3 regions of the Pseudoflavonifractor sp. HCP28S3_F10 genome follow, and region 3 is predicted to be linked to each of the others. Evidence: riboswitches for the same ligand, from Rfam matches in the RefSeq annotation. Region 3 holds a riboswitch; each other region holds the start of a gene.

Region 1 (9,886 bases), on a different contig from region 3:
ACACGCTGGACGCGGCGCCGCATTTTAATGTACAAAACACGATAAAGATAAAAGGAGCAAAATGAGTATGACTTGTTACGAGGAACTGAAGGCCCGCGGGCTGGTGGCCCAGGTCACCAATGAGGAAGAGATTTCCAAAATGATCAACGAGGGCAAGGCGACCTTCTATATCGGCTTCGACTGCACCGCCGACAGCCTGACCGCCGGTCACTTCATGGCCCTGACCCTGATGAAGCGGCTGCAGATGGCGGGCAACCGGCCCATCGCCCTCATCGGCGGCGGCACCACCATGATCGGCGACCCCTCCGGCCGCACCGACATGCGCAAGATGCTGACCAAAGAGGATATCGACCACAATGCCGAGTGCTTCAAGCGCCAGATGGAGCGCTTCATCGACTTCGGCGAAGGCAAGGCCATGATGCTCAACAATGCCGAGTGGCTGCTGAGCCTGAATTATGTGGAGCTGCTGCGGGAGGTGGGCGCCTGCTTCAGCGTGAACAACATGCTGCGGGCCGAGTGCTACAAGCAGCGGATGGAGAAAGGCCTGTCCTTCCTGGAGTTCAACTACATGATCATGCAGTCCTACGATTTCTACTATATGTTCCAGCACTACGGCTGCAACATGCAGTTCGGCGGCGATGACCAGTGGTCCAACATGCTGGGTGGCACCGAGCTCATCCGCCGCAAGCTGGGCAAGGACGCCCACGCCATGACCATCACTCTGCTCACCGACTCCCAGGGCAAGAAGATGGGCAAGACCGCCGGAAATGCCGTCTGGCTGGACCCCAACAAGACTTCGCCCTACGACTTCTACCAGTACTGGCGCAACGTGGACGACGCGGACGTGCTCAAGTGTATCCGCATGCTGACCTTCCTGCCCATCGAGCAGATCAATGAGATGGACCAGTGGGAGGGCTCTCAGCTCAATACCGCCAAGGAGATCCTGGCCTATGAGCTGACCAAGATGGTCCACGGCGAGGAGGAGGCCCAGAAGGCCCAGAGCGCCGCCCGGGCCCTCTTTGTGGGCGGCGGCGATATGAGCAACACCCCGTCCACCACGCTGAGCGCCGGCGACCTGACCGACGGCGCCATCGGTATCCTGGACCTGATGGTCAAGTGCGGTCTGGCGCCCTCCAAGAAGGAGGCCCGCCGTCTGGTGGAGCAGGGCGGCGTATCCGCCAACGGCGAAAAGGTGAGCGATGTGAACGCCGCCTTTACCGCCGGCCAGATGAGCGGTGACGGCCTGATGATCAAAAAGGGCAAAAAGGTGTTCCACCGCGTGCTGGTGGAGTAAAAAGAAAAACAGGGACCATATCCTGACGGGATATGGTCCTTGCCGCAGTGGAGGCCTGTATGCTACAATAATCTTTACTGGGGGCACATTTTGCGGCGATGTCCCACGGAGGGAGTAAAGCCGCAAGAAAGGGATCCGGGAAAGGCAGGGAAGTGCTGTGAGTGGGAAAAAGAAATGGTTCATGCTGGATGAACAGGCGATCTCCAACTTGTTGGTGGTCCTGATCGGGATCGCGTTCTATCTGGTTTTTACCCATCTGGGGATCGTGCGGCAGTTTGTGGCCATGGTGCTCAATGTGCTCATGCCCTTCATCGTGGGCTTTGCCTTTGCCTATCTGCTCAATGGGCCGGCCAATTATTTTGAACGGACGGTGTTCCGGCGGCTCAGATGCCGGCGGGGTCTGGCGGTGTTGGTCACCTATATCATCGCAATTGCACTGATGGCTATCCTTGTCAAGCTGGTGCTGCCCCAGGTTGCCGACAGCGTGGTGTCTCTCTATGGCATCGTACAGGGGTTTGTTCTGAACCTGAACGAGATCATCCGGAAGATGTCCGCGGACTTCAATATCGACCAGGCGGTAGTCAATCAGATCCTGAATCAGTTTATGATGTCTTATACGGATATTGTGAGCAAACTCTCCGACCTGGCCTCGAAAGCCATCCCCTATGTGCTGAGCATGGGCCTGGCGGTAGGTACCGGGCTGGTATCTGTCCTGATCTCGGCGATCACAACGGTGATCTCTTCCATTTATATGCTGCTGGAAAAAGCCACCATTGCAACACAGTGCAAGAAGCTGGTCTATGCGATCCTTCCGACAGGGAGAGCCAACCGTATGATCAATATCTGCAGCCGGGCGAACAATATTTTTTCGGGCTTTATCAATGGTAAAATACTGGACAGCGCCATCATCGGTGTGCTCTGCTTTTTCCTGACCAATATACTCCGCATCGACTTTGCGGTACTCATCAGCGTGATCATCGGCGTGACCAATGTGATTCCCTTCTTCGGACCCATCGTAGGCGCGGTGCCCTGTGTGCTGATTCTGCTCATCGTGGACCCCTGGCAGGCGCTGCGGTTTGGTATTCTGGCCCTTGCGCTGCAGCAGTTTGACGGAAACATTCTGGGACCCAAGATTCTGGGCAACAGCACCGGCATTTCTGCGTTCTGGGTGCTGGTCTCCATCGTGGTGGGCGGCGGACTGTTCGGGTTTGCAGGCATGGTGCTGGGCGTGCCCACATTTGCGGTGATTTACTCCCTGGTAGGGGAGTGGGTCCACTTCAGATTGGAGCAGAAAGGGATCGAATCTCTGGAGCATAAGCCGGAATAGGTATGGGACACACACCCTCCCGGAAGGCACAGGTACATTCCGGGAGGGTATTTTTTTACTCCGGGGCCAGAAAAACGGTCTCGGCGCCCACCCGGGTACAGCCCTCCGGGGCGTAGCGCCAGTGGGTCAGCTGCCCTCCGGTGATGAAATAGGACAGGGGAGCGGGGGGCTCCGGCGGAAGCAGGTCGATGATCAGCAGCTTGATCTTCATCTTCTCCGGTACGATGGATTTGATAAAGACCGACACACGCTGGCCCTCCTGCAGGCCGTCCCGCATTTCCGCCAGGCCTGAGAGATTGGGGGCCAGCTCTATAAAGGCCCCGTACTCCTTGATCCCGCGCACGATGCCGGGTACCGTCATACCGGGCCGGAAGGGGGCGGCGTTCTCACTCCAGGTGCCCAGCAGCTCCCGGTGGGTGAGGTAGATCCGCTCCTGCTCCGGGTCCAGGTCCAGTACCACGACAAAGATGGCCTGCCCGGGATAAAAGCGCTGTCCGGGGTGGGAGATGCGGGAGACCGAGATATGCTCAATGCCGATCATGGAGGTCACGCCGCAGCCCAGGTCCACAAAGGCGCCGAAGGGTTCCAGATGGGACACGACGGCGGGGAGCACAGTGCCCGGCCTGGCGTGGGAGAGCAGGGCGTCCAGCGCCAGCCGCTGGGCCCTGCGCCGGGAGAGAATGGGGTGGAGCGTACCTTCCCGAAGCCCTATATCCTCGACCAGGAAGGCTACAGGCCGCCCCACCCGGGAAAGGATGGCGATGTCCCGGGTGGTGCCCTCCGCGATGCCCAGGGCGGCCTCTTCCCGGGGAATGGTACCCAGAATACCATTTCCAAGAGATACCGTCAGATTGTGCTCCTGGTCGCAGAGAAGCGCGGTGCCCTCCAGAACGGTCCCTGCCGCCATGGCCTGAAGCAGTCCGCCGGAGGAGGCGCAGGCAGCGCGGTTTTCGGGCGTATGTAACAGTTGGCCCTCAGGTGGGAAAAAAGGTGTCAAGTCAACCATATCCTTTCTCATGGAACTCAGGGGTGCCGGGGATAGCCGCGGCACAAACGTTTCCACGTTACTATATGCGTGGGACATCCTTGAATTGACAGAGGAAGATCGGGAATCTATAATATAGTATCAGAGTAAAGTGTGACAGCGGGAAAGGATGGATTACCATGGACGTACAGGTGGGCGACGTTCTGGAACTGAAAAAGCAGCATCCCTGCGGCAGCCGGGAATGGCTGGTGCTGCGGGTGGGCATGGATTTCCGCCTGCGCTGCCAGGGCTGCGGGCATGAGCTGATGCTCCCCCGGAGCAAGGCGGAGAAAAGTATCAAAAAAATCAAGCGGAGCGAGGAGCCGAAGGCATGAAAGAGTTTTGGAGCAGCAGGATCCGGGACATGGTCCCCTACACCCCCGGCGAGCAGCCGAAGGACCGCAAATTCATCAAGCTGAACACCAACGAGAACCCCTATCCACCTTCTCCCGGGGCCCTGGCGGCCATCCGGGAGCTGGCGGGCGAAAGCCTGCGGCTCTATCCCGATCCGGAGGCCGGTAAGCTGCGCGGCGCCCTTGCACGGTTCCACGGCGTGAGGGAGGACCAGGTCTTTGTGGGCAACGGCTCCGACGAGGTGCTGGGTTTTTGCTTCCAGGCGTTTTTCGGCCCGGAGCGGGCCATCCGCTTCCCCGATATCTCCTACAGCTTTTACCCGGTCTACGCCGGGCTGTTCGACGTACCCTATGAGGAAGTGCCCCTGAACGGGGATTTCTCGGTCCCGGTGGAGGAGTTCATCGGGAACAACGGCGGCGTCATCCTGCCCAATCCCAACGCCCCGACGGGCATCGCCCTCCCGCTGAGCGACATCGAGCGGCTGGCCGCCGGCAACCCGGACGCGGCGGTCATTATCGACGAGGCCTACGTGGATTTCGGTACCGACTCCGCCCTGTCCCTGCTGGACCGGTATCCCAACCTGCTGGTGGTGCGTACCATGTCCAAGTCCCGGTCCCTGGCGGGAATGCGGGTGGGCTACGCCATCGGCAGCGCCAACCTGATCGCCGCGCTGAACTGCGTGAAGAATTCCTTTAACTCCTATACCCTGGACCGGGTGGCCCTGGCCGCCGCCGAGGGCTCCGTGGCCGACAATGACTATTTTGAGGAGACCCGCAGCCGCATCATGGCTACCCGGGAGCGGACGGCGGAGCGGCTGACCGCCATGGGCTTTCAGGTCTGCCCCTCCAGGGCCAATTTCCTCTTTGTATCCTATCCCGGCGTCAGCGGCAAGGAGCTGCTGGACGGCCTGCGGGAGAAAGGCATCCTGGTCCGCTGGTGGGGCAGGCCCCGGATCTCCGACCATCTGCGCATCACCATCGGCACCGACGGGGAGATGGACGCCCTCATCGCCGCGCTGGCCCAGCTCACCGGGCAGAGCTGAGAAAACACAGACAGAAAAAGAGCGTACCTGCATGCAGGTACGCTCTTTTTTATATGGCGCGTGGTTCAGGAATTGGCTACCAGGTCGCTCATGGAGTACAGGCCCGGCTCCTGAACGCCGGAGAGGAAGCAGGCGGCCTTGACGGCGCCGGAGGCAAAGACCTCCCGACTCATGGCGGAGTGCTTGAGTTCAATGACCTCGTCCCGGCCGGCAAAGATGATCTCGTGGTCGCCCACGATATTGCCGCCCCGGACAGCGGAGATGCCGATCTCGTGGGGATCCCGCTTCTGGCGGACCGACTGCCGGTCATAGACATAGCGGGCCTCGTAGGGAAGGGCGGAGGCCGCCGCGTCGGCGATCATCAGGGCGGTGCCGCTGGGAGCGTCCACCTTGCGGTTGTGGTGGCGCTCCACGATCTCCACGTCATAGCTCTCCCCCAGGATGGAGGCGGCCCGGCGCACCAGATCCAGCAGGACATTGACGCCCAGGGACATATTGGCGGAGCGGAAAATGGGCACCGACTTGGCGGCCTCATCGATCTGGGCGAGCTGTTCGGCGGAGTAGCCCGTGGTGGCCAGCACCAGCGGGACCTTCCGCCGGACGCCGAACTCCAGCAGACCGTCCAGCGCGGCGGGGCTGGAAAAGTCGATGACCGCGTCGGCCTCGGCCGTGCAGGCGGCGGGGGAGGACCAGACGGGGAAATCCCCGCCGCTCTGTCCCAGGATGTCAAAGCCGCCCACCACCTCCACGCCGGCGGTACCGGCGCAGATGTCGGCCACCACCCGGCCCATATGGCCGCAGCAGCCGGAAATCAGGATTCGGACCATCGTTCAACGTCCTCTCTTGCTCAGTGGAGCAGGTTCATGCGCTTCATGGAGGCGCGGAGGACCTCCAGATGGGCGTCGGAGATATCGCACAGGGGCAGGCGCAGGCCGCCCATCTCGTAGCCGGCCAGATTCATGGCGGCCTTGATGGGGATGGGGTTGACCTCGATGAAGAGGGCGTCGATAAGGTCCATGTACTGGATCTGGAGCTTGGAGGCGTCCTCGAAATCGTTCTCCAGGCAGAGGTGGCTCATCTTGACCATCACCTCGGGCACCAGGTTGGAGGCAACCGAGATGACGCCCTTGGCGCCCAGGGCCATCATGGGCACCACCTGGTCGTCGTTGCCCGACCAGACATAGAAGTCGTCGCCGCAGAGGTAGCGGGTATGGGCCAGCAGGGAGAAGTTGCCGCTGGCCTCCTTGACGCCGTTGATTTTGGGATGCTGGGAGAGGATCTTATAAGTCTCGGCGGTAAAGGACACGCCGGTACGGCCGGGGACGTTGTAGAGAAGGATGGGCAGCTCCACCCGGTCGGCGATGTACTCATAGTGCTTGATGAGGCCGGTCTGGCTGGCCTTGTTGTAGTAGGGAGTCACATGGAGCAGGGCGTCGGCTCCCGAATCCTGGGCGTGCTGGGACAGGTAGACGGCGGCGGAGGTATCATTGCTGCCCGCGCCGGCGATGACCTTGACCCGATGATCCACCTTCTTGACACAGAACTCCACGGCGGCGATGTGCTCCCGGATGGACATGGTGGCGCTCTCGCCGGTGGTGCCGCAGACGCAGATGGCGTCGATGCCCCGGGCGATCTGCTCGTCGATGAGCTTGCCGAAGGCGTCATAGTTGATGGCGCCGCTCTGGTCGAAGGGAGTGACGATAGCGGTGCAGGCGCCGGTGAAGATAGGCTCTCTCATACTGATTACCTCCTGGTAATGTAACCCTCGGCGCAGAGCAGCTCGGCCAGCAGGACCGCGCCGCCGGCAGCGCCCCGGAGGGTGTTGTGGGACAGGCAGACGAACTTGTAGTCATACTGCGTATCGGGACGGAGGCGGCCCAGGCACACGGCCATGCCGTTCTCGGTCATGCGGTCCAGTCTGGTCTGGGGGCGGGAGGGGTCCTCGAAATAGTGGAGGAACTGCTTCGGGGCGGAGGGGAGCTCCAGCTCCTGGGCGCGGCCGCGGAAGCTGGCCCAGGCCTCCTTCATCTCCTCCATGGAGGGCTTCTTGTCGAAGCTGGCGAACACGGCGGCCATGTGGCCGTTGGAAGCGGCCACCCGGAAGCACTGGGCGGTGATGGAGGGAGTCTCGGCGTTGACGATGACGCCGTTCTCCACATGGCCCCACAGCTTCAGGGGCTCCCGCTCGCTCTTCTCCTCCTCGCCGCCGATGTAGGGGATCACGTTGTCCACCATCTCGGGCCAGGTCTCAAAGGTCTTGCCGGCGCCGGAGATGGCCTGATAGGTACACACCAGGGCTTTGCTCAGGCCGAATCTGTCCTTCAGGGGGTGCAGGGCGGGCACATAGCTCTGCAGGGAGCAGTTGGACTTGACGGCGATGAAGCCCCGCTGGGTGCCCAGGCGCTTGCGCTGGGCGGGGATGACCTCGATATGCTCGGGGTTGATCTCGGGCACCACCATGGGCACGTCGGCCGTCCAGCGATGGGCGGAGTTATTGGAGACCACAGGGCACTCGTGTTTGGCGTACTCCTCCTCCAGGGCCTGGATCTCCTCCTTCTTCATATCAACGGCGGAAAAGACGAAATCCACCATGGAGGCGATCTTCTCCACGTCGGCCTCGGCGTTGAGGACCACCATCTTCTTCGCCTCTTCCGGCATGGGAGTGTCCATGGCCCAGCGGCTGCCGATGGCCTCCTCATAGGTCTTGCCCGCGGAGCGGGGGCTTGCAGCGATGGCAGTGAGCTGGAACCAGGGGTGGTTCTCCATCAGAGTGACGAAACGCTGGCCCACCATGCCGGTGCCGCCGATCACGCCTACTTTGTACTTTTCCATTTCAATGACCTCCCGTGTTTCTATCCTGATTCTATGCGTTTTTTCCAGGAAATGAGCTTGTCCGGCCTGAAAAATACAGATTTTATCAATCGGCTCAGGGACAATCGATAAAAAAAGAAATCAGCGGGTTTACACACCGGCTGATTTTGTACTATAATGTCAGAGACGCACGAATACGCTCCGACACCATATTCCAAATACAGACAGCGCTCCACCGGTCCCGCCGGTGACAGCCGCGGGGCTGTTCACCCACGCGTCCAGAGGACCGTCCTCCGGGGGAGGGCCCTCTTCGGCGGCGTCCCCTTTCACAGCAGGTCACAAGGCCCTCGGAGCCCTCGCCGCTTGCTACTGATGGAAACCGCAACCTCTATCCTGTAATCGCTAAAAATAGTATCACAAGTATAGTTCAGTGTCAATATACTTTTCTAAGTTAAATTGTAAAACAGGGGCAAAAAATGAAAAAGAAATGGATGAAACTTGCAGCAGCCTGCCTTGCGGCTGCGCTGCTCCTTCCGGGGACCGTCCCCGTTCAGGCGGCGCCGGCCGGGGAACCGGTCCTGCGGGTGGGACTGGCCTACGGCAGCTCGGCACTGGCTGCCGCCAATCTGGAAAACAGCGTGGGCTCCGGCTACCGGCTGGGGTATTTTGACGGGGACCTGTCCTTTGTGGAACTGGCACAGACCGGGACTGCCAGAATCTCCATGCTCAAGACCCAGAACATCTACCTCTCCGGCGGGAGCTACAGCGCCGTCCAGAGTGCAGGAGCCCAGGTCGTCGGCTGCTACCACATCCGGCTGGGCATATATGCCGACCTGACCTCCGCCCAGGCGGCGGCCGGGGCGGTGAGCGGCGGCTTCCCGGCCTGGATCGACGGGAATTACGAAGCCCGGACGGGGGCCTACGCCACCCGTGAGGAGGCCCAGGCCGCCTGTACGGCGATGGGGCTCGCCGGGGAGATCGTGGGGACCAGTTCCTATGGCGTCAGCGTGGTGGAGACGGGGAGCACCCGGATCCTGTTCCAATATGACGGCGGCAGCGCACAGCCTTTTGGCGTCATGCCCGATGTGACAGGGGAGAGCGAGCCGGTCACCTGGTTCAAAGGATACAAATATTACGGCGGTTTCCGCTATGAGCGCATCGGCGGCGGAGACCTGACGGTGGTCAATGTGGTGAACATGGAGGACTATGTCCGCTGCGTCATTACCTGGGAAATGGGAGCGTCCTGGCCCAAGGAGGCATTAAAAGCCCAGGCCTGCTGCGCCCGCACCTATGCCGCGCGCAATCAGGACAGGCACGCCGCCTACCATTTCGACGTCTGCTCCGAGGTCCACTGTCAGGCCTATCACGGCACGCAGAACCTGACCGCCAACAGCATCCAGGCCGCATCCGAGTGCGAGGGCGTGTATATCCGCTACGGCGGCGCCCTAGCCGAGACGGTCTACTCCTCCAGCAACGGCGGCGCGTCCGAGAGTGCGGAGAACGTGTGGAACAGCGCCGTGCCCTATCTGGTGGGGAAGCTGGACCCCTATGAGGCACTGGTATCCTCCCGGATCCCCAATTACAGCTGGAGCGTGACCTTTACCGCGGAGGAGCTGGCGACAAAGCTGCGGGCCAAGGGCTATATCTGCGGCAGCATCGTGGACTTCCGGGTGTCCGAGACTACGCCCACAGGGAATGTGAAGGCGATCACCTTTACGGATTCGGCGGGGAAGAGCTGGACCTTCCGGAAGGAGAGCGCCCGCACGCTTTTGGGCCTGCGCTCCCAGCGTTACTCGGTCACCGGCGGCGGCTCCGGCGGCGGTTTCTATGTGGACGGCGGAGACAAGCTGGATACCATCGGCGGATGCTACGCCATCAGCGGGGACGGGACCGTGGGGCAGATCAGTTCCGTGAGCAGCCCCTATGTGATCACCAGTTCCGGCGTTTCCCAGCTCACCGCCCGGAGCGGCGGCGGAGATACTTATGTCATCAGCGGCACGGGCTATGGACATAATGTGGGCATGAGCCAGTACG
Region 2 (9,886 bases), on a different contig from region 3:
CTTCGCCGCCGCCGGGGCGGCGGGGTGGGGCTGCGTGCCCTATGAGACCCTGGCCGCCGGCATGGACGGCAGCGCCCGGCAGCGGGCCGAGGAGCTGTGCCCCGGCGCCAGGAGCGTACTGACGGCGGCCTTCTCCTACTACGCGGGGCAGATGCCCGGCAACCTCTCCCTCTACGCCCGGGGGCGGGACTACCATCTGGTTTTGACCCGGCGGCTGAATACGGTGTGTGATACGCTGCGGGAAAAACACCCGGAGTACCGGTTCGTGCCGGGGACCGACAGCTCCCCCCTGCCCGAGCGGGAGGCCGCCCGGCTCTCCGGGCTGGGGATGATAGGCCGGAACGGGCTGGTCATCCTGCCCCCCTACGGCTCCTGGCTCTTTCTGGGCACCATCCTCACCGACCTGCCCCTGGACCTGCCCCAGTCCCGGCCCAGTCCCGGCTGTATGGACTGCGGCAGGTGCGCGGCGGCCTGTCCCGGCGGGGCGCTGAGGGGCGGGACCTTCGAAGCGGAGAAATGCCTCTCCCACCTGACCCAGAAGAAGGGGGAGCTGACGCAGGAGCAGATTGCCCTGGTGGCTTCCCACCCCTATGCGTGGGGCTGCGACCTGTGCCAGAGCGTGTGCCCCCATAACGCCGGGGCCATGGAGACCGCACTGCCCGAGTTCCGGCAGGACCTGATCCATACCCTGACGGCGGATATGGTGGAAGGCCTGACCAACCGGCAGTTCAGGGAGCGGTTCGGGGACCGGGCCTTTGCCTGGCGGGGCCCGGCGGTGCTGCGGCGGAACCTGGCCCTCCAGAGAAGAGAGGGAAAACCGGAAAAATAGAGCGCAGCGGGAGCTCTGCCCATGTGGGCGGGGCTCCCTTTTTGCCTACCCGGCGCTCTCAAAGAGGGAGAGCTGCCGGGGTTCGTCCTGGGCCGGCCGGGGCCGCTCCAGGGCGGTCAGGTGGCGGAGCACCCCCTCCGGGCTCACATGCAGGCCCTCCATGGGCTTTCCCCGGCAGGTGATAAAGTACTGGGCCCGCTTGAGGACCACCCCCAGCTTTTTCAGTCCCTCGAAGGTGAGTGCGCCGTTCCTCCGGGCCGCCAGAATGCGCCGGGCGCTGACCACTCCCACGCCGGGCACCCGGAGCAGGGCCTCGTAGTCGGCGGTGTTCACCTCCACCGGGAAGAACTCCATATGCCGCAGGGCCCAAGAGCACTTGGGGTCCACCCGCAGGTCGAAGTCGGGCTGCCCCTCGTCCAGCAGCTCCGCCGCCCGGAAGTGGTAGAACCGCAGCAGCCAGTCGGCCTGATAGAGCCGGTGCTCCCGCAGCAGCGGGGGCTGAAAGCCCTGTGGCGCGGGCAGCAGTTTGCTGTCCGACACCGGCATGTAGGCCGAGAAGAACACCCGCTTGAGCCGGTATTTGTCATAGAGGCTCTGAGTCAGGGTGAGGATGTGCCGGTCGCTCTCCGGCGTGGCGCCGATGATCATCTGGGTGGACTGCCCGGCGGGGGCAAAACGGGGGGCGTGCTTATACCGGGAGAGCTCGTGGGCAGAGGCGGCGATGCCGTCCCGGATCTGGGCCATGGGGGTGAGGATGGCCCCCTTTTTCTTGTCCGGGGCCAGCAGGGAGAGGCTGCGCTCCGACGGCAGCTCGATGTTGACGCTGAGCCGGTCGGCCAGCAGACCCAGCTGCCGGGTGAGCAGTGGATCTGCCCCCGGGATGGCCTTGGCGTGGATGTAGCCCCAGAAATTGTACTCCCGCCGCAGCAGGGAGAGGGTCTCGATCATGCGCTCTGTGGTGTAGTCCGGGTCCCGGATCACGGCGGAGGAGAGAAACAGACCCTCGATATAGTTGCGCCGGTAGAACCCGATGGTCAGCTCGCACAGCTCCCGTGGGGTGAAGGCGGCCCGGGGCGTGTCGTGGGAGCGGCGGTTGACACAGTACTGGCAGTCGTAGACGCAGTAGTTGGTCATCAGGACCTTGAGCAGCGTGACGCAGCGGCCGTCGGCCGAAAAGGTATGGCAGCAACCGGCGGCTATGGTGCTGCCCAGACCGCCGGGGCGGCTGCTCCGGCTGAGCCCGCTGGAGGTGCAGGCCGCGTCGTACTTGGCGGCGTCGGCCAGGATATTCAGCTTGTCCATCAGCTCCATGGCGGTCCCTCCCAACAGAATAGAACAAATGTACTATAATAGTACCACCCGCGGCGGGACATGTCAACCGGAATAAAAGGAGGCCGCCCGGTCAACGGGCGGCCTCCTGCCATAAGCGTATGCGCTCATTTCTCTTTTTTGAACCGTTGCCAGAGCCGGGCCCACCAGGTGTCCGGCTCGTAGCCCTTGGACCGGCGGAAGGCCCGCTCAGCCTCCTCGGCCCGTTTCAGGGCCTTGCGCTCATCCCGGCCCATAATGGTCCCGGCCTCCTTCTCTGCCAGGTCGTGGAGGGCGCCGGGGCGCGAGTATTTCATATCAAACATGGCCTTCTCCTTTCCGGCACGGCGGCGAATATCCTATTGCTGTGCGTCTGTATATTATATGATACCAATCCTCTGGGGACTTGTCTATATCATACCAATATAACTTATACTGAACTTTCTTTTTTAGATATATCATACAAGAATGCGGAAATATATATGTGCGATCTGCCGTCTGGCGTCCGCATCCGGATAGTGGGGGTATAAAAAGAGCGCCCGGCGGGCATACTCATGCCATCCAAGAAATGGGAGGAGTTTACATGCCAGTTTCCTTTGACCAGAGCGAGACCCGGCTGAACCTGCTGCGGGCCTTTGCCGGGGAGAGCCAGGCCCGCAACCGCTATACTTTTGCTGCCGGCCTGGCCCGGAGGCAGGGCCTGCAGGTCATCGAGGGGGTGTTCGCCTTTACCGCCGGGCAGGAGGAGGCCCACGCCAAGGTGTTCTATGACCAGCTGGAGGGGCTGAGCGGACAGAACCTGAAGGTGGACGGCGCCTATCCCGTGGACCTCTACCCCACGGTGCTGGAGCATCTGAAGGCCGCCCAGCACAACGAGTATCAGGAGTGGGAACACGACTACACCGGTTTTGCCAAGGTGGCCAAGGAGGAGGGCTTTCCCCAGGCGTCCCACATTTTCTCCGAGATCGCCCGCATCGAGAAGATCCACGGCGACCGCTTCGGGGAATTTGCAGGATTGCTGGAGAGCGAGCGTCTTTTTGTCTCCGACGTGGAGATCAAATGGATGTGCCTCAAATGCGGCCATATCGTGGAGAGCTCGGTGGCCCCGGCCATGTGCCCCGTGTGCAGACATCCCCAGGGCTATTTTATCCGCTTTGAGCTCTCGCCCTTTGCGCCCGGGCAGATGAAAAAATGACGAAAAGCTCCGGTGTCCGTTTTGGATGGACACCGGAGCTTTTTGTCGGAATCCGCCAAAGCGTACAGGGGCAAATCCGGGCATTTAATCCATAACGCCGGGAAATTCAAAACAAATGACAGAAAAAAGTGCCGATCAAAATGCCCAAAAGACGGAATCGAACACCGGACGCGGACAAACAGGCTTGACAGCCCTGTGTTTGCGTGTTAGAATACGCCCAAGAACCCATTGTCGCGGGGGACGGTCCCCGCTGCAATGATAGAGGCGCGGAATTGCATCAGTATCCGGCAGCTCGGGCAGCGCACCCGCCGGAGAAAGGGCCTTCCGCCGAAGGGCCGTACCCCTGCCTGGGGGGCGGTTGCCTGGGCCGTTGGGAGAAGATCTCACGGACTGCCACATGATCTGTGTGGAGCGCTATCATTGACCACAAGGGCATCCGACACCGGTTAGAAGATGCAGTTGTCGCCATGAACGCTTCCACCAGGGAGGTTCGTGGCTTTTTTGTTGCTCACAGAAAAGCTGACATCACAGAACTGAAACTGGAGGAAACAACAATGAAGAAGAACATCCTTGCCCTCGCCCTGGCCCTGACCATGGGCCTGTCCCTGACCGCCTGCGGCGGCGGTACCGCCGCCCAGCCCTCCGCCCCTGCTCAGAGCGCCGCCCCCGCCGGAGACAGCTACACCGGCGTGGAGGACGGCGTGTTCACTGTCGGTATGGAGTGCGCCTACGCCCCCTATAACTGGACCCAGATGGACGACTCCAATGGCGCCGTGCCCATCTCCAACATGCCCGGCTCCTACGCCAACGGCTACGACGTGATGATCGCCAAGAAGATCGCCGAGGCCAACAACTGGGAGCTGGAGATCGTCTCCAGCGCGTGGGACTCTCTGTGCCCCGCCGTCCAGTCCAAGACCATGGACGCCAATATCGCCGGCCAGTCCATGACCGCTGAGCGCATGAAGGAAGTGGACATGGCGGGCCCCTACTACTACGCCACCATCGTCTGCGTCACCACCAAGGACAGCCAGTATGCCTCCGCCGCCTCCATCGCCGACCTTGCCGGCGGCAAGTGCACCGCCCAGTCCGGCACCATCTGGTATGATTCCTGCCTGCCCCAGATCGAGGGCGCCGAGCTCCAGGCCCCCGCTGACAACGCCCCCGCCATGATCATGGCCCTGCAGACCGGCACCGTGGACTTCATCTGCACCGACATGCCCACCGCCATGGGCGCCGCCGCCAAGGACGACAATCTGGTCATCCTCAACTTCTCCGGTACCGACGGCGACTTCCAGTTCGCCAGCGAGGAGGAGCGGGCCGAGAACGTGAACATCGGCATTTCCGTCCTCAAGGGCAACACCGCCCTGAAGGAGGCCATTGACTCTGTTCTGTCCACCATGACCGAGGACGACTTCAACGCCCTGATGGACGAGGCCATCTCCATCCAGCCCGAGGTGTAAAAGAAGCGCACAGCCGCCGCGAACAGGCGGAGCGTGACAACATGGAACAACAAGACTTCCTCCGGCCCCGGAATGGGGCCGGAGGTCGCCGTATCTTTACTGAAAGGAGCGTGCCAGTGTGGATAAGCTGGTCAAGCTGGGTCAGGACGTGGTCCTGCTGTGGAGCAAATACTGGCCCATGTATCTCGGCGGCATTCGGAACACGCTGATCCTGGCCCTGGTGGCCACCGTCATCGGCTGTATCATCGGCCTCATCTGCGGTATCCTGAACACGATCCCCTACACCAAAAATGATCCCCTGCCCAAGCGCTTCCTGCTCAAGCTCATCCGGGTGGTGGTCCGGGTCTATGTGGAGGTGTTCCGCGGCACGCCCATGGTGCTCCAGGCGGTGTTCATCTACTACGGCCTGCCCTACTTCTCCGACAACGCCCTGAAGTTCACCGGCCTCACCGGTACCTGGGTGGCCGCCATCATCGTGGTGTCCATCAACACCGGCGCCTACATGGCCGAGTCGGTCCGGGGCGGCATCATCTCCATCGACCCCGGCCAGACCGAGGGCGCCAAGGCCATCGGCATGACCCATGTGCAGACCATGACCAGCGTCATCCTGCCCCAGGCCCTGCGCAACATCATGCCCCAGATCGGCAATAACTTCATCATCAACGTGAAGGACACCTCGGTCATGTTTATCATCATGTTCACCGAGTTCTTCGCCGCCCACCGCTACATCGTGGGTGTGAACAACATGTACTTCCCCTCCGCGGCCATCGAGATGATCGGATACCTGACCATGACCCTCACCGCCTCCTTCCTGCTGCGGTGGGTGGAGCGCCGGATGGACGGCGCGGACAGCTATGAGCTGGTGCAGACCGACGCCCTGACCATGACTGCCGGCACCTATACCCACCCCGGAAAGGCGGAGGACGTGCTGGAGCGCAATCTGGAAGAGGAGAGGGGGAAGTAAGATGAGCGAAGCCATTCTGGAGATCCGGCATCTCAGCAAGGCCTTCGGCGCCCACGTGGTGCTGCGGGACATCGACTTTACCGTCCATCCCGGCGACGTGACTTCCATCATCGGCGCCTCCGGATCGGGCAAATCCACCCTGCTGCGGTGCGTCAACCTGCTGGAGACCCCCACTTCCGGCGAGATCCTCTTCCACGGCAGGGACGTGGCCGGCCGGGGGATGAACGCCGCCTCCTACCGCTCCAAGGTGGGCATGGTGTTCCAGTCCTTCAACCTGTTCAACAACATGACTGTGCTGGAAAACTGCATGGTGGGCCAGACCAAGGTGCTGAAAAAGAGCAAGGAAGAGGCCCGCCAGAACGCCATGAAGTACCTGGAGAAGGTGGGCATGGCGCCCTACATCAACGCCAAGCCCCGGCAGATCTCCGGCGGCCAGAAGCAGCGGGTGGCCATCGCCCGGGCCCTGGCCATGGAGCCGGAGGTGCTGCTCTTCGACGAGCCTACCTCCGCCCTGGACCCGGAGATGGTGGGCGAGGTGCTCGCCGTCATGCGGGATCTGGCCAACGAGGGCATGACCATGCTGGTGGTCACCCATGAGATGGCCTTTGCCCGGGACGTGAGCAACCATGTGGTCTATATGGCCGACGGCGTCATCTGCGAGGAGGGCGAGCCCAAGGAGCTCTTCGCCCACCCCAAGCAGGCCCGCACCCGGGAGTTCCTTTCCCGCTTTACGGGACAGGTGAGCGGGGACTGATACTGATTTCAAATAAAATGCTTTATTTGAAATCCCGCGTGCTGCGCACGCTGGTGCCGCACATGCGTGCGTCACGGCGTCTTATAAAAACCTGACGCGCTTCGCGCTATAAAAAGCTTTTCAAGCTTTTTAACAAGTTTTAGTATGAGCACGACAAACGTACAAAAAAGCGAGCGCACCGCCGGGTGCGCTCGCTTTTGCCGTTTCGTGGGGGAATTACGGATCGTCCCGTTCCTCTTTGCCGGAGGGAGACTCCTCCCGGGACGGGGCGGACCGCTCCCCGGTGATCTCGGGCAGCAGCTCGGGGCCCAGGTCCACGGGCTCCTCTGCCTTTGCAGGGCCCTCGCCCGGAGGGGGGAGGGTTTCGGCGCCGGTAAAGACCAGCTCGAAGGTGGCGGCGTCCATGTTCTCATACTCCAGCAGGTATTCCGCCGTGCGCTCCAGCTCGGCGCGTTTCGTCTCCAGAATGCTCCGGCACCGGGCATAGGCCTCGTCGATCAGGGTTTTGACCTCCTCGTCGATGAGGGCGGCAACCTCTTCCGAATAGTTCTTGGTCTGGGCCATGGAACGGCCAATAAAGACCTCGTCATGGCCCGAGTCAAAGACCACGTTGCCCAGCTTATCGCTCATACCGTACCGGGTGACCATGTTCCGGGCAATGGAGGTGGCCTTCTGCAGGTCGTTGCCCGCGCCGGTGGAGATGTCGCCCAGACAGAGCTCCTCGGCCGCCCGGCCGCCCAGACAGACGGCGATGCGTTCGGCCAGGGCCTGGCGGGACATGAAGGACACGTCCTCCTGAGGCAGGGAGATGGTCATGCCCCCCGCCATGCCCCGGGGGATGATGGTGATCTGATGGACCGGGTCCTGGGTCTCCAGTTCGTGGATAACCACGGCATGGCCCGCCTCGTGGAAGGCGGTGAGCTTCCGCTCCCGCTCGATGACCACGCGGCTCTTCTTTTCGGGGCCGGCCACCACCTTGATGACGGCCTCCTGCAGGTCCCGCATGGCGATGAAGCGCTCATGCCGCCGGGCAGCCAGCAGGGCCGCTTCGTTCATCAGGTTCTCCAGATCGGCGCCGGTAAAGCCGCCGGTGCCCTTGGCCAGCTCGGAGAGATCCACATCCTCGGCCAGGGGTTTGTTGCGGGCGTGTACCTTCAGGATCTCCTCCCGCCCCTTGATGTCGGGGGGACCCACATAGACCTGCCGGTCGAACCGGCCGGGCCGCAGCAGGGCGGGATCCAGAATATCCTGCCGGTTGGTGGCAGCCAGCACCACCACGCCCTCGTTGGAGCCGAAGCCGTCCATCTCCACCAGCAGCTGGTTGAGGGTCTGCTCCCGCTCATCATGGCCGCCGCCCAGGCCGGCGCCGCGCTGGCGGCCCACCGCGTCGATCTCGTCGATAAAGACGATGGCGGGGGCGTTTTTCTTGGCCTGGTCAAAGAGGTCCCGGACACGGGAGGCGCCCACGCCCACGTAGAGCTCCACAAAGTCGGAGCCCGAGATGGACAGGAAGTTGACCCCCGCCTCCCCGGCCACGGCCTTGGCCAGCAGGGTCTTGCCGGTGCCCGGAGGGCCCACCAGCAGAACGCCCTTGGGGATGCGGGCCCCCAGAGCCAGGAACCGCTTGGGATCCCGCAGGAACTCCACGATCTCCTGCAGCTCGGTCTTCTCCTCCCGGGCGCCCGCCACGTCGGCAAAGGTGACCTTTTTGGCCTGATCCTCCCCGGTGCGGGTGCGGGCCCGGCCGAAGCGGGCGGTGCGGTCGCCGCCGCCCCCTCCCCCGCCGTTCTGGCGCAGGAACATGACGTACCACAGCCCGCCGAAGACCGCGAACACGGCCACCCAGGCCAGGACATCGAACCACCACGGCTTCTGGAAGGCGGCAGGATAGTCGTAATCCAGGATACCGGCGGCCTTCTGGCTGGCCAGCATGTCGTTGAACTCCTCATAAAAAGCCTCAAAGCTGGGCAGGTCATAGACCAAAGTTTTGGTGCCGTATCCCATGTCCTCCCGCAGGGTCAGGGTAAGGCGGTTCCCTTTGACCACTACCTCGGAGACTTTTTGCTGGACCAGCAGCTGGCGGATGTCGCCATAGGTCAGCTGAGGCTGGTCATTGATGCCGCGCAGCGTAAAAATGGTCATCAGCAGGATGAGGACCACCAGCATGGAAAAGCTGATGTCGCGCAGGCTTCCTTTCCGATTCAAAATGCGGACACTCCCCCCGGCGCACCCCTAGGGGGGAACGCCTGCTTCGTTAAAATAACAAGTTATTTTTCAGCTTCTGTAATTATATCCGGGGCGGAAGGGGGTTCTTTTCCCCCTGGCTCCGGGTCTGCGGATCATTCGCCCCCGTAGACGCTGGGCTTCAGGATGCCGATGTAGGGCAGGTTGCGGTACTTCTCGTCATAGTCCAGGCCGTAGCCCACCACGAACTCGTCGGGGATGGTGAAGCCGGAGTACTGCACCGCCACCGGCTTGGTGCGCCGCTCGGGCTTATCCAGCAGGGTGCACAGCCGGATGGAGGCGGGATGCCGGGCCTCCAGCAGCTTGAGCAGGTAGCTCAGGGTGTTGCCGCTGTCCAGGATGTCCTCCACCACGATGACGTCCTTGCCCTCGATCTGCTCGGACAGGTCCTTGATGATCTTCACCTGGCCGGAGCTGGTGGTGCCGCTGCCGTAGGAGGACACGGCCATGAAATCCACGGTGCAGGGCAGGGTGATGTGCCGCACCAGGTCGGCCATAAACACGAAGGAACCACGGAGCACGCTGACCAGCAGAGGCTCCTTGCCGGCATAGTCCCGGTCGATCTGGGCAGCCAGCTCACAGACCCGCTGCTCCAGCTGCTCTTCGGAAAAAAGGACGCACTTGATGTCTTGTTCCAGCATAATTATGTTTCCTTTCTCTCTGATATGTGAATGAATTGGATCTCATAGGCTTCCTCACCCGGCCGGGCGGTCCGGGAGGAGTCCGGCCCGAAACCGGCCAGGGCCAGGAGGCCGCCGCCGTCGCAGAGCACCGGCAGCCGCTCCCGGTCCAGCCGGGGGATGCGGCGGTCGATGAGCAGCTTTTTCAGGGTGCGGCTTCCCCGTCCGGGCAGGCGGATGGCGTCCCCCGTCCGGCGGGGACGGAGGAGCGGAAGGCCCTGAAAGGCGGGAAAATAGCAGACGCCCGGCGGCGGATCGGTGGGGCACACCGTCCGGCGGCAGCGGCAGCCGTACAGGGCGCCCTCGGGCCAGGTCTCCCCCTCCATATTCAGGGGCGTGGGGGCAAAGGAACCGCCGGAGGGCCCCGGACAGAACCAAAGCTCCCCATAGACCCGCCGGACCACCCGCCTGCCAGGCAGGGAGACCTGGGCGGAGGGATCGCTCCCCCGGGC
Region 3 (9,886 bases):
CCCAGCTTCTTGCCCAGGATCTCGGTGCCGGCGAACTTCTTCTTGGCCTTCTCGGCGGCCTTGCCCACCTCGGGGTCTTCCTTATTGGCCTTGACCCACTCGATGCCGCCCACCACGTCACGGGCAGCCAGCAGCATACCGGCCAGGACCAGCTCCTTCACGCCGTTGGCGTTGGCGCCGGGGGTGTTGAAGACCACGATGCCCTGCTCGGCGCACTTGTCCAGGGGGATGTTGTTCACGCCGGCGCCGGCACGGGCCACGGCCAGCTGACACGCGGGCAGCTCCAGGTCGTGCATGGCGGCGGAACGGACCAGGACCAGCTCGGACTCGGCGTACTCGGCGCCCACCTCGTACTTGTCGTCAAACAGGCCCAGGCCCAGCTTGGAAATGGGGTTGAGACAACTGACTTTCATGCTTTTGTCCTCCTCGTCTTAGGCGTTCTCGGCCTCGAACTTCTTCATGAACTCCACCAGGGCCTTGACGCCCTCGATGGGCATGGCGTTGTAGATGGAGGCGCGCATGCCGCCCACGCTGCGGTGACCCTTCAGGTTCACGAAGCCGGCAGCGGTGGCCTCGGCCACGAACTTGGCGTCCAGATCCTTGTCGCCGGTGACGAAGGGAACGTTCATCAGGGAGCGGTCCTCGGGGACCACGGTGCCCTTGAACATCTTGCTGGAATCCAGGAAGTCATAGAGGATCTTGGCCTTCTCCTCGTTGTGCTTCTGCATGGCCTCCAGGCCGCCCATCTTCTTGATCCACTTGAAGACCTTGCCGCAGATGTAGATGCCGTAGCAGGGAGGAGTGTTGTACATGGAGCCGTTGTCGGCGTGGGTCTTGTACTTGAGCATGGTGGGCACGTAGTCGGCGGTCTCCTCGGGGATCAGGTCCTCGCGGATGATGGCGATGACCACGCCGGCGGGGCCGATGTTCTTCTGCACGCCGCCGTAGATGACGCCGTACTTGGTCACGTCAACGGGCTCGGACAGGAAGCAGGAGGACACGTCGGAGACCAGGATCTTGCCCTTGGTGTTGGGCAGAGTCTTGTACTTGGTGCCGTAGATGGTGTTGTTCTCGCAGATGTAGACGTAGTCGGCGTCCTCGCTGATGGGCAGGTCGGAGCAGTCGGGGATGTAGGAGAAGGTCTTGTCCTCGGAGGAGGCGATCTTGTTGGCCTTGCCGTACTTCTGGGCCTCCTGCCAGGCCTTCTTGGCCCACTGGCCGGTGACGATGTAGTCGGCCACGCCGTTCTTCATCAGGTTCATGGGGATCATGGCGAACTGCTGGGAAGCGCCGCCCTGCAGGAAGAGCACCTTGTAGTTGTCGGGGATGTTCATCAGCTCGCGCAGGTCCTTCTCAGCCTCGTCGATGATCTGCTGATAGACCTTGGAGCGATGGCTCATCTCCATGACGCTCATGCCGCTGCCCTGATAGTCCAGCATCTCGGCGGCAGCTTCCTTCAGGACCTCCTCAGGAAGCACGGCGGGACCGGCGGAAAAGTTGTACACTCTGCTCATTGCAATCGACTCCTTTACGTTTGATTCATTTCGGACCGTCCCTCCCGGGAGGGCATGCCCGTTTTTCACTGGATCTCCGTGCCGTCCCTCGGCTTAAGGCCGGCGCGGTCCGTCTTTGCAGGAGCTGTGTCCGCGGGACGCCGCCTGGCACAGCTGTACTGTCAACTCATTATAACAGATGGGCGTGATTTTTGCAATAAAATTACTTAGCTGCTGCATAGAAAAACAAAATAATCGTTTAATGGCTTTCTATGGCGGACGCTATTTGCGTTTTTGTCTGTTTTGTCATAATTTCCAGATAGTAAGGTCGATCTTTTATCTATTTTATTGTCTCAAATCGTCCTTTATGCGGAAAGCCCGGCCCGGCGGATGCCGGGCCGGGCTTTCCGGTGCAGGCTTATTTCTCGTAGAACAGGTTGGACCGGGTGACCGTGGCGGGAGGCGCGGGGTCCAGGTGTTTCCCGGCGATGCCCAGCACGTCCTCGGGCCGGATCCAGGGCCGGTTCTGGATGGCGCTGGTCTCCTCGTGGGTCAGCTTGCCTTTATAGACCGTCAGGCTGCGGCGGTAGAAGCCGTCCTTCTCACAGCAGCCGGCCACGCCGTCATTGAGGATGCTGAGGATCATGGGCAGCATCTCGGCGGCATAGGCGGTGGAGGTGGAGTTGGCCACGGCACTGGGGATGTTGCTCACGCAGTAGTGGACCACGCCGTTGACCACATAGCGGGGATCGTCAAAATGAGTCTCATGGCTGGACTCGATGGCGCCGGGATCGTCGTTGGAGATGTCCACCAGCACGGAGCCGGGCTCCATGAGCTTGAGCATCTCCTTGTCAATGAGGAAGTCCTTGCGCTCCTTGGGCCACTTGACGCAGTTGAGGACCATGTCGGTCTGGGGCAGCACGGAGGCGATGGTCTCACGGTTGCAGAACATGGTGTCGATGGTGCCCTTGTACTGGTTCATCAGAGTACGCAGGATGCCAACGTTGATGTCCATGACGGTGCACTTGGCCCCCAGTGCGTGGAGGACCTGAAGGGCCGCCTGGCCCACGGTGCCCGCGCCCAGGATGAGCACGTTCATGCCGGGCGCGCCGGCAAAGCCGCCCACGTATTTGCCCTTGCCGCCGTTGACGGTCATCATGGACTCCAGGCCCAGCAGCGCGCCCGCCTTGCCGGCGGCCTCGCAGTTGGGGGAGCCGTAGCGGTGGGCGTCCTCCGCGGTGAAGGCGATGCAGCCGCTCTTCAGCAGGGCGTCCACCTCCTCCGGGTGGGCGGCGGGATGGATGCAGCCCAGCAGGATCTGGTCCTTGCGGATCAGGCCGAATTCAGGGGTCTGGAACTCCTTGACCTTGGCGAGCATGTCGCAGCCGGCGTACATCTCCTCCATGCTCTCCACGATCCGGGCCCCGGCGGCGGCGTAATCCTCATCGGAGAAGCCGGACAGCTTTCCGCAGTCATGCTGGGCCCACACCTCGTACCCGGCGGCCACGATGCTGCGGACCTCCATGGGAGTGCAGATGACCCGGCACTCCCCTTCCTTGATATCCTTCAGAATGCCAAAAACCATAGTTTTGCACCCGTTCCTTTCACGGCGCGCCCTGTGCGCCCTTTTTTGCAGATAAAGGATAGCACTTGTCCGCAGGAAATGCAACGGCTCTTTGCGGTTCCTGCACTTTTTTGTAATTCCCGGCACATTTCATTTCCTTTTCTCTTATTCCCTTTATAAAAATGGGAAAAATTCAAATTACAGAGCGGTATATATTGACACATGACTGCATATTTGATAAAATTTTTACAAATGTTTTATTGTTTCAGCGTGCAAAAGTATCTGGAGCAATGATGCAATGGTAGAGGCGCGGAACGGATCAGTAGCCGGACGCAGGGGCGGGCGCCCCCCGGCGAAAGGACGCTCCGCCGAAGGGCCGTCCACCGCCCGGGGGACGGTTGCCTGGGCTGCGGGAGAATATCCCCCAGACTGCCACATTCGTGGAGCGTTATCATTGACTGTTTTTATGGGCCGCCGCCTGTATTCTGCCATGGATGTTCCGCCGGTGTGGGATTATCCGTGGCTTTTATTTTACGTAAGGAGGAACCAACCATGCAAAAGACCCCCATTCGCGTACTCAGCGCCCTGATGGCGGCCGCCATGCTCATGGGCGTTCTCAGCGCCTGCGACGGCGGCGGCAACCAGCCCCAGCCCAGCAGCGGCGCCGCTGCTCCCGCCGCCTCCGCTTCCGGCGGCTTTGTGGAGGGCACCGGCGATGACCGGCTCGGTCAGGACAGCACCGCCGAGGAGGCCAAGTACGGCGGCACCATGAAGCTCAACTTCAACGGCGCCACCAACTCCCTGGACCCCGCCCAGTTCAACACCAACCAGAACTACACCCCCGGCTATCATATCTACGAGTCCCCGGTCCAGGTGGCCGACGACGGCTCGGTCTGGGCCAGTGTCTGCACCTATGAGCTCAGTGAGGACAACCTGCAGCTCACCCTCACCGTGCGGCCCGACGTGAAGTTCCACAACGGCGACACGGTGGACGTAAACGACGTGGTGGCCTCCATCGAGCGCTTCCTGGTCTACTCCACCAGCGGACAGGCCAACTTCGGCGACTACATCGCTTCCACCGACGTGAAGGATGACATGACCGTGGTCTACACCCTGAAGGACGTGGCCCCCATGGCCCTGCTCACCATCGGCGAACTCAAGGGCGGCTGCAAGGTCATGCCCGCCGAGATTGCCCAGGCCCACATGGACTCCTACATCACCGACGACGCGGAGATCGTGGGCACCGGCCCCTACATGCTGGAGACCTGGAACCGCGAGGTGGACCTGACCCTGAAGCGGTTTGAGGATTATGTGCCCTACGAGTCCGGCGGCACCGGCCCCGCCGCCGCCAAGAAGGCCTACTTCGACAAGATCTACTGCAGCGTGGCCAGCGACCAGACCGCCCGCACCAACGGCATGATCGGCGGCAACTTCGACTACTCCACCTCCATCCTCACCGACATGGCCCCCCAGCTGGAGGCCGCCGGCTGCTGGAGCGACAAGAACTGGAACGGCTGGTCCCCCACCATCGTCTTTAACCTGAGCGCCGCCAACTCCGGCAGCATCGTGCAGAACGTGGACTTCCGCCGGGCTGTCCGGGCCTGTCTGGACGCGGACCAGATTCTGCTCTCCACCAAGACCGATCCCAGCCAGTATGAGGTGGGCTCCTGCCCCGTGATGCCCTCCAGCGCCTACTACAATGAGCTTGCCGACGCCAACATGGGCCAGGATCTGGACAAGGCCAGGGAGTATCTGGCCGCCTCCGGCTACAACGGCGAGACCATCCGCTGGTGGTGCGCCGACTCCGATTCCTACTACACCACCGCCCTGCCCGCCTCCGAGATGCTCAAGGCCATCGGCGTGAACGTGGACCTGCAGGTGAAGGACGTCACCACCTACGAGACCAACTACAATGACCCCGCCTGCGCCGACTTCGACATCTGCTGCCGCGAGACCCAGAAGTCCTATCTCCACCCCCTGCTGAGCCAGTTCGTGGCCAGCTACGCCATGTGGGACACCCCTGAGCGCACCGCGCTGGTCAACAAGCTGGGCACCACTGCCGCCGGCAGCGAGGAGAGCATCCAGGCCTTCGCCGACTTCTGCGCCCTGCTGGACGATCAGGTCCCCTACATCATCCTGGGCGACTTCGGCACCGTGTGCTGGTACTCCTCCGACATCATCCCCGACCGCCAGGGCGTGGATGTGTACTGGTGGAACTCCTACTTCAAGGCCCAGTAAGGCTTCACACCATACCGCTCATTTCAGGCAGGGGAGGCGTCATGCCTCCCCTGCCTTCCCGGTAATACCAGGCCGGTCCAAAGGCCGAGAATTTCCCCATAAAGGGAGGAAGGTATCCTGTGTTAAAATACACCGTCAAGCGCATCCTCTCCGCCATCCCCGTGCTTCTCATCGTGGTGTTCATCACCTTTTTCCTGATGCGGATGCTCCCCGGCGACGTGGCCGTTCTCATTCTGGGCAAGGACGCCGCCCCCGGCGACCTTGCCATCCTCCGGGAGACCCTGGGTCTCAACGAGCCCAAGCTGGTCCAGTTCGTCCACTACATCCAGGACCTGCTGCGGGGCGACTGGGGCGTGTCGCTCTACAACAGCATGCCGGTGTTTGACAACATCCGCGCCAGCCTGGAGCCCACCATCCTCATCATGGTCCTCAGTGTCCTCATCTCCATCGTGGTGGGCATCCCCGTGGGCATCATCAGCGCCGTCAAGCGCAATTCCATCTGGGACTATCTCCTGATGAGCGTGTCTGTGCTGGGATTGTCCATCCCGGTGTTCTGGAGCAGCATCATGCTGGCCTATTTCATCGGCGCCGTCCAGGGCTGGCTGCCCAGCATGTACTACACCCCCATCGCCCAGGCTGGCTTCTGGGGCGCTTTGAAGTGCGTCATCCTGCCCTCGGCGGCTTTGGGCTTCCAGAGCATCGCCTCCATCGCCCGCTATACCCGCTCCACCATGCTGGACGTGCTGGGCGACGACTATATCCGCACTGCCCGGGCCAAGGGCCTGGCCGAGCGTGTGGTCCTCTACCAGCACGCGCTGAAGAACGCCATGTCCCCCGTCATCACCCATGTGGGCACCAACGTAGCCTCTCTCATGGGCGGCGCCTGCGTGTGCGAGACGGTGTTTAGCATCAACGGCATGGGCAAGCTGGCCTACGATTCCCTGATCCGCCGGGACTATCCCCAGGTCCAGGCCATCATCCTGGTGGTGGCCATGGTGTATATCGTGGTCAACCTGGTGGTGGACCTGCTCTACAAAGTGTTCGACCCCCGGGTCGAGCTGAATTGAGGGAGGTTGGAATATGCGTCGTCAATCACAGCTTTCCGCCTCCCAGAAGCGGCCTTTCCGTAAAAGGGCGGCTGTTTTCCTGCGGAAATACGGCCGTATCCTGCTGGGCGGCGGCGTTCTGGCCGCCATCCTCTTCGTGTCCATCGCCGCCCCCCTCATCACCACCTACGACCCCAACGCCGTCAACCCCTACGACCAGAAGCTCTTCCCCAGCGCCGTCCACTTCATGGGCACCGACCGCTTCGGCCGGGACATCTTCTCCCGGGTGCTCTACGGCGGGCGCGTCTCCCTGCTGGTGGGCTTCTGCGTGGCCGCCGTGTCCACCGCCGGCGGCATCGTGCTGGGCCTGCTGATGGGCTACTACAAGACCCTGGACAAGATTGTCATGCGCATTCTGGAGGGTATCTCCGCCTTCCCTGAGATGCTGCTGGCCCTGACTCTGGCCTGTATCTTCGGCAACGGCGTGGACAAGGTAATCATCGCCCTGTCCATCGTGGGCACCCCCAGCGTGGCCCGCATCGTCCGCAGCCAGGTCCTCTCCATCAAGGAGAGCGAGCATGTGGAGAGCGCCCGGGCCATGGGCGCCACCGACCTGCGGATCATGTTCCGGTACATCCTGCCCCTGTGCGTGTCCCCCCTCATCATCCGCTTTACCACCACCATGGCCAGCGCCATTCTGACCGAGGCCTCCCTCAGCTTCCTGGGCGTGGGCGTCTCCCCCACCATCCCCACCTGGGGCGGCGTGCTCAGCATCGCCAAGACCTTTGTCATCTCCCACCCCTATATGGCCATCTATCCCGGCCTCGCCATCGTGATCACGGTGCTGAGCATCAGCATCCTGGGCGACGGCCTGCGGGACCTGCTGGACCCCAAAATGAAGTAAGGGAGGCGGACCATCCATGAACGACGAGAACATCGCCCTGCGGGTACAGGACCTGCGGGTACAGATCGAGACCGATACCGCCACCCTGGACATCCTCCACGGCGTCAGTTTTGACATCCACAAGGGCGAGACCCTGGGCATCGTGGGCGAGTCCGGCTGCGGCAAGAGCATGACCGCCCTGTCCATCATGCGCCTGACCCAGAAAAACGCCAGGGTCACCGGCCGCATCGAGCTGGACGGACAGGATCTCCTCTCCATGCCCATGAAGGAGTTCCGCAAGATCCGGGGCAACCGGGTGTCCATGATCTTTCAGGAGCCAATGACCTCCCTCAACCCCGTCTTTACCGTGGGCCACCAGCTGATGGAGGTCTTTCGCCTCCACCAGGGGCTGGACAAGAAGGCCGCCCGGCAGCAGGCCATCGAGGCCCTGCGGATGGTCAACGTCCCCATGCCCGAGAAGCGGGTGGACTGCTATCCCTTTGAGCTCTCCGGCGGCCTGCGCCAGCGGGTGATGATCGCCATGGCCCTGGCCTGCCGGCCGGAGCTCCTCATTGCCGATGAGCCCACCACCGCCCTGGACGTGACCATCCAGGCCCAGGTGCTGGACCTGATGTGCAAGCTACGGGACGAGCTGGGCACTGCCATCGCCTTCATCACCCACGATCTGGGCGTGGTCAGCGAGCTGTGTACCCGCACCGTAGTCCTCTACTGCGGCGACATCATGGAGCAGGGCGCCACCGAGGAGATCTTCACCGAGCCGCTCCATCCCTATACCCAGGGACTGAAGGCCTCTCTGCCCCAGCGGGGCAGCCGGGAGAAGCTCCACGTCATCCCCGGCGCGGTGCCCTCCGCCCTGGACTTCCCCAAGGGCTGCGTGTTCGCCCCCCGGTGTCCCTATGCCACCGAGCGGTGCCAGTGCGAGAAGCCCCCGCTTTACGATTTGGGCAACGGACACACGGTCCGCTGCTTCCGGTATGAGGAGGTGGCCAGGTAATGGAACAGACCGCCGACCGCAAGATCCTGCTCCAGGCCAGGGACGTATGCAAATGGTTCCCCATCAACGGCTGGTTCTTTGAGAAAAAGCGCTATGTCCAGGCCGTCGATCACATCAGCTTTGACCTCTACCAGGGCGAGACCCTGGGTCTGGTGGGCGAGTCCGGCTGCGGCAAGACCACCCTGGCCCGCACCGTGCTCCGGCTCATCGAGCCCACCGGCGGCCAGATCCTCTTTGACGGCAAGGACCTGATGGCCCAGAGCAAGACGGAGTTGCGCGCCCTGCGCAAGGACATGCAGATCGTTTTTCAGGACCCCTACAGCTCCCTTCATCCCCGCATGAGCGTCCGGCAGATTATCGAGGAGCCCATGCGCATCCGTGGCCTCTACACCGGAGCGGGAGAGCGGGAGAAACGGGTCAAAGAACTTCTGAATATGGTGGGCCTCAACGAAACCCACATGGACCGCTATCCCCACGAGTTCTCCGGCGGCCAGCGCCAGCGCATCGTCATCGCCCGTGCCCTGGCCACCGAGCCCAAGCTCATCATCTGCGACGAGCCGGTCTCCGCCCTGGACGTGTCGGTCCGGGCCCAGATCCTCAATCTCCTGCGGGAGCTGCAGGAAAAGCTGGGGCTCACCTATCTCTTCATCAGCCATGACCTGAGCGTGGTGGAGCACCTGTGCGACCGGGTGGCCATCATGTATCTGGGGCAGATGGTGGAGCTGGGCAGCACCGACGCCATCTTCAGCCGTCCCCTTCACCCCTATACCAAGGCCCTGCTTTCGGCCGCCCCACAGGTGGGCCGCTTCGGCCGCCGGGACCGGATGCTGCTGGAGGGCGATATCCCCAGCCCTGCCGATCCTCCCTCGGGCTGCCGCTTCCGCACCCGCTGCCCTTACGCCACCGATGCCTGTGCCCAGCTTCCCCAGTGGGAGGAGGTCGAGAGCGGCCACTCCGTGCTCTGCCACCGCTTCCGGGAGCTGGAGGACATTCATTGACCCCATTGAAAAACGCCTGTGTCTCTAAGGGAGACACAGGCGTTTCTGTTTTGTTATTTCTGATACTCAAATTCCAGGTTGTAGAGGGAGACGATATCCCCGTCCTGGATCCCCATCTCCTCCAGCCGGTCGTACAGGCCGGACTGGCGCAGCATCTTGTCAAACCAGCTCCGGGACTCAAAGTCGCCGAAGTTGACGTTGGCCATGAGCCGCTGGAGCCAGGGTCCCTCCACAATCCAGGTGTCGTCCTCGTGGGCGATGTCCAGCGGGGCGCTGGTGTCCACCTCCGGGGGCCGCTCCACATAGGTGGGCTCGTACACCGTGATGGGGGGCAGCTCCTTCAGCCGCTGGGCGGCGGCCATCACCAGCTCCCGGGTCCCCTGGTGGGCGGCGGCCGAGAGCTCGAAGAAGGGCATCCCCAGCCCCTCCACATGGGCCTTCAGGGCCTCCAGTCCGGTCCGGTCGGCGGCGATGTCCACCTTGTTGCCCGCTACCATCATGGGCCGGGCGGCCAGCTCGGGGCTGTACTCCTTCAGCTCGGCCTGGATGGCCTCGAAGTCGGCCACCGGGTCCCGTCCCTCGGAGCCGGACACGTCCACCACGTGGATGAGGAGCCGGCAGCGGTCGATGTGGCGCAGGAAGTCGTGGC

What was found. A riboswitch is a leader RNA that binds a small molecule or an ion and turns the genes downstream of it on or off. The one in region 3 is predicted to bind lysine.
Region 1: it holds a riboswitch for lysine, as region 3 does, so the genes downstream of both, asd (aspartate-semialdehyde dehydrogenase) here and ACTNBZ_RS04290 (ABC transporter substrate-binding protein) in region 3, are expected to answer to the same signal.
Region 2: it holds a riboswitch for lysine, as region 3 does, so the genes downstream of both, ACTNBZ_RS03525 (transporter substrate-binding domain-containing protein) here and ACTNBZ_RS04290 (ABC transporter substrate-binding protein) in region 3, are expected to answer to the same signal.

What each region holds. Positions count from the first base shown of each region.
Region 1 is NZ_JBQHUB010000008.1:2,193-12,078, reverse strand. It holds gene tyrS (tyrosine--tRNA ligase) at 68-1,294, shown strand; gene ACTNBZ_RS05295 (AI-2E family transporter) at 1,476-2,621, shown strand; gene ACTNBZ_RS05290 (S1 RNA-binding domain-containing protein) at 2,677-3,627, opposite strand; gene ACTNBZ_RS05285 (DUF951 domain-containing protein) at 3,786-3,980, shown strand; gene hisC (histidinol-phosphate transaminase) at 3,977-5,041, shown strand; gene dapB (4-hydroxy-tetrahydrodipicolinate reductase) at 5,107-5,868, opposite strand; gene dapA (4-hydroxy-tetrahydrodipicolinate synthase) at 5,889-6,779, opposite strand; gene asd (aspartate-semialdehyde dehydrogenase) at 6,785-7,873, opposite strand; lysine riboswitch at 8,070-8,251, opposite strand; gene ACTNBZ_RS05260 (SpoIID/LytB domain-containing protein) at 8,344-9,886, shown strand, end outside.
Region 2 is NZ_JBQHUB010000004.1:113,856-123,741, forward strand. It holds gene ACTNBZ_RS03505 (epoxyqueuosine reductase) at 1-829, shown strand, start outside; gene ACTNBZ_RS03510 (putative DNA modification/repair radical SAM protein) at 875-2,140, opposite strand; gene ACTNBZ_RS03515 (hypothetical protein) at 2,266-2,463, opposite strand; gene rbr (rubrerythrin) at 2,721-3,332, shown strand; lysine riboswitch at 3,584-3,757, shown strand; gene ACTNBZ_RS03525 (transporter substrate-binding domain-containing protein) at 3,887-4,792, shown strand; gene ACTNBZ_RS03530 (amino acid ABC transporter permease) at 4,911-5,756, shown strand; gene ACTNBZ_RS03535 (amino acid ABC transporter ATP-binding protein) at 5,758-6,510, shown strand; gene ftsH (ATP-dependent zinc metalloprotease FtsH) at 6,727-8,676, opposite strand; gene hpt (hypoxanthine phosphoribosyltransferase) at 8,850-9,395, opposite strand; gene tilS (tRNA lysidine(34) synthetase TilS) at 9,398-9,886, opposite strand, start outside.
Region 3 is NZ_JBQHUB010000006.1:2,285-12,170, forward strand. It holds gene ACTNBZ_RS04275 (3-phosphoglycerate dehydrogenase) at 1-413, opposite strand, end outside; gene serC (3-phosphoserine/phosphohydroxythreonine transaminase) at 432-1,514, opposite strand; gene ACTNBZ_RS04285 (alanine dehydrogenase) at 1,912-3,078, opposite strand; lysine riboswitch at 3,352-3,516, shown strand; gene ACTNBZ_RS04290 (ABC transporter substrate-binding protein) at 3,610-5,295, shown strand; gene ACTNBZ_RS04295 (ABC transporter permease) at 5,415-6,362, shown strand; gene ACTNBZ_RS04300 (ABC transporter permease) at 6,376-7,245, shown strand; gene ACTNBZ_RS04305 (ABC transporter ATP-binding protein) at 7,262-8,239, shown strand; gene ACTNBZ_RS04310 (ABC transporter ATP-binding protein) at 8,239-9,237, shown strand; gene obgE (GTPase ObgE) at 9,291-9,886, opposite strand, start outside.